DNA from 3 places in the Streptomyces changchenzhani genome. Region 1 is predicted to be linked to each of the others. Evidence: predicted binding sites of a transcription regulator. Region 1 holds the regulator's gene; each other region holds the start of a gene.
The links. Region 1 encodes HrcA, which represses chaperone genes, less so after heat shock. Its sites were predicted from a motif close to TTNGCACTCNGNNNNNCNGAGTGCNAA; they were not measured.

Region 1 (3,273 bases):
ACGCATCCTTCAGCCGGGAGAACAACCCCTGCTGCCCCGGTTGGAACTGCCCAATGGGGCGTTCCTCGCCGCGCAGCTTCGCGAACTGGCGCAGCAGGTCCTCCTGCTGCGGGTCCAGCTTCTGCGGGGTCAGCACCTCGACGTGCACGATCAGGTCGCCCCGGCCGCCGCCCCGCAGGTGCGTGATGCCACGCCCGTGCAGCGGAATCGACTGGCCCGACTGCGAACCGGGCCGGATGTCGATCTCCTCGATGCCGTCCAGCGACTCCAGCGGCACCTTCGTGCCGAGCGCCGCCGCCGTCATCGGGATGGTGACCGTGCAGTGGAGATCGTCGCCTCGCCGCTGGAACACCGCGTGCGGCAGCTCGTGGATCTCGACGTACAGATCGCCCGCCGGACCGCCGCCGGGGCCGACTTCGCCCTCGCCGGCCAGCTGGATCCTGGTGCCGTTGTCGACACCGGCCGGGATCTTGACCGTGAGCGTCCGACGGGACCGTACCCGGCCGTCGCCCGCGCACTCCGGGCACGGCGTCGGCACGACCGTGCCGAAGCCCTGGCACTGAGGGCAGGGCCGCGAGGTCATGACCTGGCCCAGGAAGGACCGGGTGACCTGCGACACCTCGCCACGCCCGCGACACATGTCACAGGTCTGCGCGGAGGTGCCGGGCGCGGCGCCCTCACCGCTGCAGGTCGTGCACACGATGGCCGTGTCGACCTGGATTTCCTTGGTCGTGCCGAAGGCCGCCTCGTTGAGGTCGATCTCCAGCCGGATCATCGCGTCCTGGCCGCGTCGTGTCCGCGACCTCGGCCCGCGCTGGGACGCCGTTCCGAAGAAGGCGTCCATGATGTCCGAGAAGTTCCCGAAGCCGCCCTGGCCGAAGCCGGCGGCTCCGCCGCCCGCCTGTGAGAGCGGGTCGCCACCGAGGTCGTAGACCTGCTTCTTCTGCGGGTCCGACAACACCTCGTAGGCGGCGTTGATCTCCTTGAAGCGCTCTTGTGTCTTGGGGTCAGGATTGACATCCGGGTGCAGCTCGCGTGCGAGCCGACGGAATGCCTTCTTGATCTCGTCCTGGGAAGCGTCGCGGCGCACGCCGAGTACGGCGTAGTAGTCCGTGGCCACTTACGACTCTGCCAGGATCTGTCCGACGTAACGTGCCACTGCGCGTACCGCTCCCATCGTTCCGGGGTAGTCCATGCGGGTCGGTCCGACCACGCCGAGTTTGGCGACTGCCTCGTCGCCCGAACCGTAGCCGACTGCGACGACGGACGTGGAACTCAGCCCCTCATGGGCGTTCTCATGACCGATTCGTACGGTCATGGTCGAGTCTGTTGCCTCACCCAGCAGCTTGAGGAGCACGACCTGCTCCTCAAGCGCTTCCAGCACCGGCCGGATGGTGAGAGGGAAATCATGTCCGAAGCGGGTGAGGTTGGAGGTGCCGCCGATCATCAGCCGCTCCTCGGTCTCCTCGACCAGAGTCTCCAGCAGAGATGACAGCACCGTCGAAACGGTTCCTCTGTCGTCCGTGTCGAAGGATTCCGGGAGATCCTGCACCAGTTGCGGTACGTCCGCGAAACGGCGCCCGACGACCCGGCTGTTGAGCCGGGCACGCAGGTCCGCCAGCGAGGTCTCGCCGAAGCGGGCCGGGCAGTCGATCATGCGCTGCTCGACCCGGCCGGTGTCCGTGATGAGCACGAGCATCAGGCGGGCGGGTGCCAGTGAGAGCAATTCCACGTGGCGCACCGTCGAGCGCGTGAGCGAGGGGTACTGCACGACGGCGACCTGCCGGGTCAGCTGCGCGAGCAGCCGGACCGTGCGGGCCACCACGTCGTCGAGGTCCAGTGCTTCGTCCAGGAAGCTGTGGATCGCGCGGCGCTCGGGCGACGACAGGGGCTTGACCCCCGCGAGCCGGTCCACGAACAGCCGGTAGCCCTTGTCCGTCGGAATCCGCCCGGCGCTGGTGTGCGGCTGGGCGATGAAACCTTCGTCCTCCAGGGCGGCCATGTCATTGCGGACCGTGGCCGGGGAGACACCGAGCTTGTGCCGCTGGGTGAGCGCCTTGGAGCCCACGGGCTCCTCGGTCCCCACATAGTCCTGGACGATGGCGCGCAGCACCTCGAGTCTGCGTTCGCTGAGCATGGCGCACACCTCCAGCTGTCGGTCGTCGGCTTCTGCTTGGCACTCGCTGCGGGTGAGTGCCAGCAAATCTCCCTGGCCAGTGTACGGCGGGGAAGTACGCCCCTAGCAAGGGCAGCCGGTCACGATGTCGCACGACGGCGCTGTTCAGCGGGCGGAATGACCCTGGGTGGGTCTAGCGTCGCGGTATGGACGTGAGTTGGGAAGAGGCAGGGTGGGAGCAGCTGGCGCATGGGGTGGGGCGGCGGCGCCTGCCGAGGTGGGACGCGACGGTCGGGCTGGTCGCGGGCACCGGCCGGGCCCTGCTGATCGATACCGGTTCGACGCTCAGGGAGGGCGCCGAGCTGCGCACCCGGGCGCAGGCCCTGCTCGGTCACCGGGTCACGCATGTCGCGCTGAGTCATTCCCACTTCGACCATGTGCTGGGCACGGCGGTGTTCTCGGGCGCCGAGGTGTACGGGGCGGCGGGCCTGGACGAGTTCCTCGGGCGGAGCCGGGACGCGCTGCGCGACAGCGCGGTGCACCACGGTGTCGCGGCGGCCGAGGCCGCGGAGGCCGCCGATCTGCTGGTCGCGCCGCAGCACACCGTCTGCGGCGACTGGACACTGGACCTGGGCGGCGGCCGTCAGGTGCTCCTGGTGAACGTGGGCCCCGGGCACAGCGGTCACGACCTGGCTGTCCTGGTGCCCGGCAGCCCCCGGGTCGTGTTCTGCGGCGATCTGGTCGAGGAGTCGGGCGAGCCGCAGGCCGGTGCGGACGCGCACCCGTCGCGGTGGCCGGCCGCGCTGGATCGGCTGCTCGCGCTGGGCGGCGAGGACGCGGTGTATGTGCCGGGGCACGGGGCGGTCGTCGACGCGGCTTTCGTACGCGCCCAGCGGGACGCTCTGGCGACCCGCTTCGGCGTGTCCTGACGTCATCCCGGGGATATCGTCGGCCGATGCGCAGTCGACAGTACGGGCCCGATCTCACCCCACCGTGGAAGAAGACCGCCCCCGCTCCCGAAGTGGCCGCCGAGCACGATCTTGTCGTGGAGGAGGTCACCACGGGCTTCTGCGGCGCGGTGGTCCGCTGCGAGAAGACGGCGCAGGGCCCGACGGTCACCCTGGAGGACCGCTTCGGCAAGCACCGGGTGTTCCCGA
Region 2 (3,273 bases), on a different contig from region 1:
CTGGCGCGCGGGGACTACGGCTACTTCAAGAAGATGCAGGACCGCGGTGTCTCCCTGCACAACCACACCCTCAACCACCGCTACCTGCCCGGCCTTTCCTACGCGCAGCAGAGGCGCGAGATCTGCGGTCAGCAGGACGTCATCAAGAAGCAGTACGGCAAGCGGCCCCCGCTCTTCAGGCCGCCGTACGGCAACTACAACGCCGACACCCTGCGCGCCGCCCGGTCCTGCGGCGTCAAGGCCGTGCCCCTGTGGGCCGCCGAGGCGTTTCCCGACCGGATGGAGTGGCGGGAGTGGGACCGGGACCTGCACCCCGGTGACATCGTCCTCACCCACTTCCGGGGCCGCGAAGACTGGAAGGGCTCAATGCCGGACATGATCCGTCGAGTCATGAAGACAATCACCGACAAGGGTTACGCCGTGGCCAAACTGGAGGACTACCTGTGAGACACGCGCACCGGCTGCTGACCGGACTTGTGGCGGCCGGTGCGCTCCTGCTCACCGGTGTGCGCAGTCCGTGGACCCGATCGAGCGGCTGGGGAGGAAGGCGGCACGCAGCGTGGCGCCGAAGGCGACCGCGCGGGCCGACGCGCCCCCCTCGGCTGTCCCCGCCCCGGCGCACGGGCGTTGGGGTGCGCCGGGGGCGGTTGCTCCGCACCCCGCGCCCCCGGTCGGTAAACCCGCACGCCCCTCCGTCGAGGACCGCGGGCGGCAGCCGGGGTGGGAGTCCGGGCGGGAGTCCCGGCCGCCGCTGTCCTGGCACCCGCTGCTGTCGCCACCGCTGCGGCACTGGTGGCCGGTGTCGCCACGGTCGTACGAGGGCGTGGACTCGGGGACATGGGGGATTCAGGTCATTCGGGGCGGCCCTCCCGGTAGCCGTCGCGCCCCAGGCCGGCCGCGATCAGGCGGATTCAGGCAGTTCACGAGGGCCGCGACCGGCTGGAAGCTCCCGGCGGACATGCCCGCACTGTCCTGCGGAACCGCACGCTCCTGTGGGGCGTTGTCCATATCGAGATCGCGGCGCGTCTCGTACCGCACCTCATACCGCGCCTCGAACCGCACCTCGCACCGCGCCCCGAGATCGAACCGCAGTGCGGTCGCGGGCCGGGGCTGCCGCCCGCAGCCCGTATCCGGCCCCGGCCGGACCCCGCTCGGCGGCTCTTGATTGGCACTCCGCTTGACCGAGTGCTAACCGCGTCATAGTCTCAGTTCTGGCACTCTCCGATGGTGAGTGCCAACAGTGCGACTGGCAGGTCCGGCTTCCCGCGACGACGGGCCCACCTGGTCGCCACCCCAAATTTGTTAACCCCGTGAGATCTCCGAAGGGGGAGACCGGATCGTGACGACAGCCAGTTCCAAGGTTGCCATCAAGCCGCTTGAGGACCGCATTGTGGTCCAGCCGCTCGATGCCGAGCAGACCACGGCCTCCGGCCTGGTCATTCCGGACACAGCCAAGGAGAAGCCCCAGGAGGGCGTCGTCCTGGCCGTGGGCCCGGGCCGCTTCGAGGACGGTAACCGCCTCCCGCTCGACGTCACCGTCGGCGATGTCGTGCTCTACAGCAAGTACGGCGGCACCGAGGTGAAGTACAACGGCGAGGAGTACCTCGTCCTCTCGGCTCGCGACGTGCTCGCGATCATCGAGAAGTAATTCACCGAAGCATCGCCTTTTGATCTGCGCCCCTGGCCTCCCTGCAATTGCCGGGCGGTCCGGGGCGCAGTTCGTGTGACGTTTGAGAGGAATGAACAGCTCCCATGGCGAAGATCCTGAAGTTCGACGAGGACGCCCGTCGTGCCCTTGAGCGCGGCGTCAACAAGCTTGCCGACACGGTGAAGGTGACGATCGGCCCCAAGGGCCGCAACGTCGTCATCGACAAGAAGTTCGGCGCCCCCACCATCACCAACGACGGTGTCACGATCGCCCGCGAGGTCGAGCTCGACGACCCGTTCGAGAACCTGGGCGCCCAGCTCGTGAAGGAGGTGGCGACCAAGACCAACGACGTAGCTGGTGACGGCACCACCACCGCCACCGTGCTGGCGCAGGCGCTGGTCCGCGAGGGCCTGCGTAACGTCGCCGCCGGCGCCTCCCCGGCCGCCCTGAAGAAGGGCATCGACGCCGCGGTCAAGGCCGTGTCCGAGGAGCTCCTCGCGACCGCCCGTCCGATCGAGGACAAGGCCGACATCGCCGCTGTGGCCGGGCTCTCCGCCCAGGACCCGCAGGTCGGCGAGCTCATCGCCGAGGCGATGGACAAGGTCGGCAAGGACGGTGTCATCACCGTCGAGGAGTCCAACACCTTCGGCCTGGAGCTCGACTTCACCGAGGGCATGGCCTTCGACAAGGGCTACCTCTCGCCGTACATGGTGACCGACCAGGAGCGTATGGAGGCCGTCCTCGACGACCCGTACATCCTCGTCCACCAGGGCAAGATCGGCTCGATCCAGGACCTGCTGCCGCTCCTGGAGAAGGTCATCCAGGCGGGTGGCTCCAAGCCGCTGCTGATCATCGCCGAGGATGTCGAGGGCGAGGCGCTCTCCACCCTCGTCGTCAACAAGATCCGTGGCACCTTCAACGCGGTCGCGGTGAAGGCCCCCGGCTTCGGCGACCGCCGCAAGGCCATGCTCGGTGACATCGCGACGCTGACCGGCGCCACGGTCATCGCCGAGGAGGTCGGCCTCAAGATCGACCAGGCTGGCCTGGACGTGCTCGGTTCCGCCCGTCGCGTGACCGTCACCAAGGACGACACCACGATCGTCGACGGTGGCGGCAAGAGCGAGGACGTGACCGGCCGGATCAACCAGATCAAGGCCGAGATCGAGTCCACGGACTCCGACTGGGACCGCGAGAAGCTCCAGGAGCGCCTTGCGAAGCTGGCCGGCGGCGTGTGCGTGATCCAGGTCGGCGCAGCCACCGAGGTGGAGCTCAAGGAGAAGAAGCACCGTCTGGAGGACGCCATCTCCGCGACCCGCGCCGCGGTCGAGGAGGGCATTGTCTCCGGTGGTGGCTCCGCTCTGGTGCACGCCGTCAAGATCCTTGAGGGCAACCTCGGCAAGACCGGCGACGAGGCCACCGGTGTGGCGGTCGTCCGCCGCGCCGCTGTCGAGCCGCTGCGCTGGATCGCCGAGAACGCCGGTCTTGAGGGTTACGTCATCACCTCCAAGGTCGCCGACCTCGAAAAGGGCCAGGGCTTCAACGCCGCGACCGGCGAGTACGGCGACCTGGTGAAGGCCGGCGTCATCGACCCGGTCAAGGTCACCCGCTCCGCGCTGGAGAACGCC
Region 3 (3,273 bases), 1.3 Mb from region 1:
GGCGCCTGACCGGGGCATTGGACGCGTCCCTGAACATCGCCTTGGACGACGACCGCGAGGAAGTCGTGTTCGTCGCCCACCCGGCGGCCTGACGCATGGCGTAGAGCCGCACACGCCCGAGCCACCGTCCGCCCCCCGGGAAACGCCCGAGGGCGGCACCTCCGCGTGGAAGGTGCCGCCCTCGGTTTCCGTGCAGCCATGTACCGCTGAGCCGTGGCTCAGAAGTCCATGTCACCGCCGGGCATGCCGCCACCGGCAGGCGCGGAAGACTTCTCCGGCTTGTCGGCGATGACCGCTTCGGTGGTGAGGAAGAGCGCAGCGATGGACGCGGCGTTCTGCAGGGCGGAGCGCGTGACCTTCGCCGGGTCGATGATGCCCTCGGCGATCATGTCGACGTACTCACCCGTCGCGGCGTTCAGGCCGTGACCGATGGGCAGGTTGCGCACCTTCTCGACGATGACGCCACCCTCAAGACCACCGTTGACGGCGATCTGCTTGAGCGGGGCCTCCAGGGCGAGCTTCACGGCGTTCGCGCCGGTCGCCTCGTCACCCGTGAGCTCAAGCTTGTCGAAGACCGCGGTGGCCTGGAGAAGCGCCACGCCGCCACCGGCGACGATGCCCTCTTCGACGGCCGCCTTCGCGTTGCGAACGGCGTCCTCGATGCGGTGCTTGCGCTCCTTGAGCTCCACCTCGGTCGCGGCGCCGGCCTTGATGACGGCCACGCCGCCCGCGAGCTTCGCCAGGCGCTCCTGGAGCTTCTCGCGGTCGTAGTCCGAGTCGGAGTTCTCGATCTCGGCGCGGATCTGGTTGACGCGACCCTGGACCTGGTCGCTCTCACCGGAGCCGTCGACGATCGTGGTCTCGTCCTTGGTGATGACGACCTTGCGGGCACGGCCGAGCAGGTCGAGACCGGCGTTCTCAAGCTTGAGGCCGACCTCCTCGGAGATGACGGTGCCACCGGTGAGGATGGCGATGTCGCCGAGCATGGCCTTACGGCGGTCACCGAAGCCCGGAGCCTTGACGGCAACGGACTTGAAGGTGCCACGGATCTTGTTGACGACGAGCGTGGACAGTGCCTCGCCCTCGACGTCCTCCGCGATGATCAGCAGGGGCTTGCCCGACTGCATGACCTTCTCAAGCAGCGGAAGGAGGTCCTTCACGTTGCTGATCTTGGAGTTGACGATCAGGATGTACGGCTCGTCGAGCGACGACTCCATACGCTCCATGTCGGTGGCGAAGTACGCCGAGATGTAGCCCTTGTCGAAACGCATGCCCTCAGTGAGCTCAAGCTCAAGCCCGAAGGTCTGCGACTCCTCGACAGTGATGACGCCTTCCTTGCCGACCTTGTCCATCGCCTCGGCGATGAGCTCGCCGATCTGGGTGTCGGCGGCGGAGATGGAGGCCGTAGAAGCGATCTGCTCCTTGGTCTCCACATCCTTGGCCTGCTCAAGGATCGCGGCGGAGACGGCCTCGACGGCCTTCTCGATGCCACGCTTGAGGGCCATGGGGTTGGCGCCTGCGGCAACATTGCGCAGGCCCTCGCGGACGAGAGCCTGGGCGAGGACAGTCGCGGTCGTCGTGCCGTCACCGGCAACGTCGTCGGTCTTCTTCGCGACTTCCTTGACCAGCTCGGCGCCGATCTTCTCGTACGGGTCCTCGAGCTCGATCTCCTTGGCGATGGAAACACCATCGTTGGTGATCGTGGGGGCTCCCCACTTCTTCTCGAGGACGACGTTACGGCCCTTGGGGCCGAGGGTTACCTTGACGGCGTCGGCGAGCTGGTTCATCCCGCGCTCGAGACCGCGCCGTGCCTCCTCGTTGAACGCGATGATTTTAGCCATGTGAAGTGGTCCTCCCGGACTGGGGTGGAGTGCGATGGACTGAATGGCGCCCGCGACGGACGGCCTGCCTGCCTCGTGGTTCCTTGCCCCACAAGGCCTGCGGGCCTCGCCGACCCAGTCCTTCTGTCACTCTCACTAGGAGAGTGCTAACGCCAATGATTAGCACTCGACCCCCTTGAGTGCAAGGCCGTCCCGGGGAGGGGACACGCACGGAGGGCCTGTACCCCGTGTGGGGTACAGGCCCTCCGTGCGTGAGTTGCGTCGGTGGTCGATCGCGCCGAGATCAGACGGCGAGCTTGACCATGTCCGCCTGCGGACCCTTCTGGCCCTGCGAGATCTCGAACTCAACTCGCTGACCTTCTTCAAGGGTGCGGTAACCGTCCATCTGGATCGCGCTGTAGTGGACGAAAACATCCGCACCACCGTCGACCGCGATGAAGCCGTACCCCTTCTCCGCGTTGAACCACTTGACGGTGCCCTGAGCCATGCCTAACTCCCCTATTACTGGCCCTTGCACAGGCCCGCACTTCGCGGAACCCGGGTCAGACCTCACCCTCAGCCAGCCCTCGAAAGAACAGGAGAGGATGTGCGCCGGAACGCGTCGACCGCGGCTGAATGTATCTGCCCAACTGCCCTCTGCAACAGGTCAATCGGACGAGAAATCCGGGCACAGCCGAACACCCGAATAGGGGGGATTCACCGTATTCCAGGGCAAGTCGGGCCGGACAAAGCGCGCTTCAGCGGCAATTCGCTCGAACACTTTGGCTGTTTCTTGTCGCGCGGGATCGCATTCACATATGCGCCGGGCACAAGCAGCGGAGGGGGCTTCCCCAACTGTACCGCGCTCAACCATAGAGAATTGCCCCCTCCGCTTCTGTCGCGGAGAGGGCAATTGCGTTAGCTCTGGGTGAGTACGTCGGCCGTGGATCAGCCGCCCGCGACGGCCGGGATGATCGAGACGCCGGCGCCGTCCGGGGTGACGGTCTCCAGACCGCTCTCGAAGCGCACGTCGTCGTCGTTCACGTAGACGTTCACGAAGCGGCGCAGCTTGCCCTGGTCGTCCAGGACACGGGCCGCGATGCCGGTGTGGTTCTTCTCCAGATCCGCGATGACCTCGGAGAGGATCGCGCCCTCGGCCGCCACCTCGGCCTGGCCACCGGTGTACGGGCGAAGAATGGTCGGGATGCGAACTTTGACGCTCATACGAGGCCAGCCTCTCGGAACGAGTCCAGGGTCGGACGGATGACGGCGGACTGGCCCGTGGTTGGGGCCACCGCTTCGAGGGTCTTCAGGCCGTCGCCCGTGTTGAGCACGACCGTGGTGAGGGCCGGGTCGAGGAGACCGGCGTCGATCAGCTTCTTCGTCACGCCGACGGTCACCCCGCCCGCGGTCTCCGCGAAGATGCCCTCGGTACGGGCGAGCAGCTTGATGG

Region 2: a site for HrcA is predicted at 1,166-1,192, ahead of groES (co-chaperone GroES). Genes of this name have one in related genera too.
Region 3: a site for HrcA is predicted at 1,965-1,991, ahead of groL (chaperonin GroEL). Genes of this name have one in related genera too.

Annotation. Positions count from the first base shown of each region.
Region 1 is NZ_JBDHNH010000001.1:1,635,468-1,638,740, reverse strand. Features, by position in the region: gene dnaJ (molecular chaperone DnaJ) at 1-1,120, opposite strand, end outside; gene hrcA (heat-inducible transcriptional repressor HrcA) at 1,121-2,137, opposite strand; gene ABCR94_RS07680 (MBL fold metallo-hydrolase) at 2,323-3,045, shown strand; gene ABCR94_RS07675 (DUF3097 domain-containing protein) at 3,072-3,273, shown strand, end outside.
Region 2 is NZ_JBDHNH010000008.1:298,389-301,661, reverse strand. Features, by position in the region: gene ABCR94_RS25450 (polysaccharide deacetylase family protein) at 1-447, shown strand, start outside; gene groES (co-chaperone GroES) at 1,340-1,648, shown strand; gene groL (chaperonin GroEL) at 1,753-3,273, shown strand, end outside.
Region 3 is NZ_JBDHNH010000001.1:322,223-325,495, forward strand. Features, by position in the region: gene ABCR94_RS01590 (hypothetical protein) at 1-92, shown strand, start outside; gene groL (chaperonin GroEL) at 219-1,841, opposite strand; gene ABCR94_RS01600 (cold-shock protein) at 2,125-2,328, opposite strand; gene ABCR94_RS01605 (MoaD/ThiS family protein) at 2,769-3,044, opposite strand; gene thrC (threonine synthase) at 3,041-3,273, opposite strand, start outside.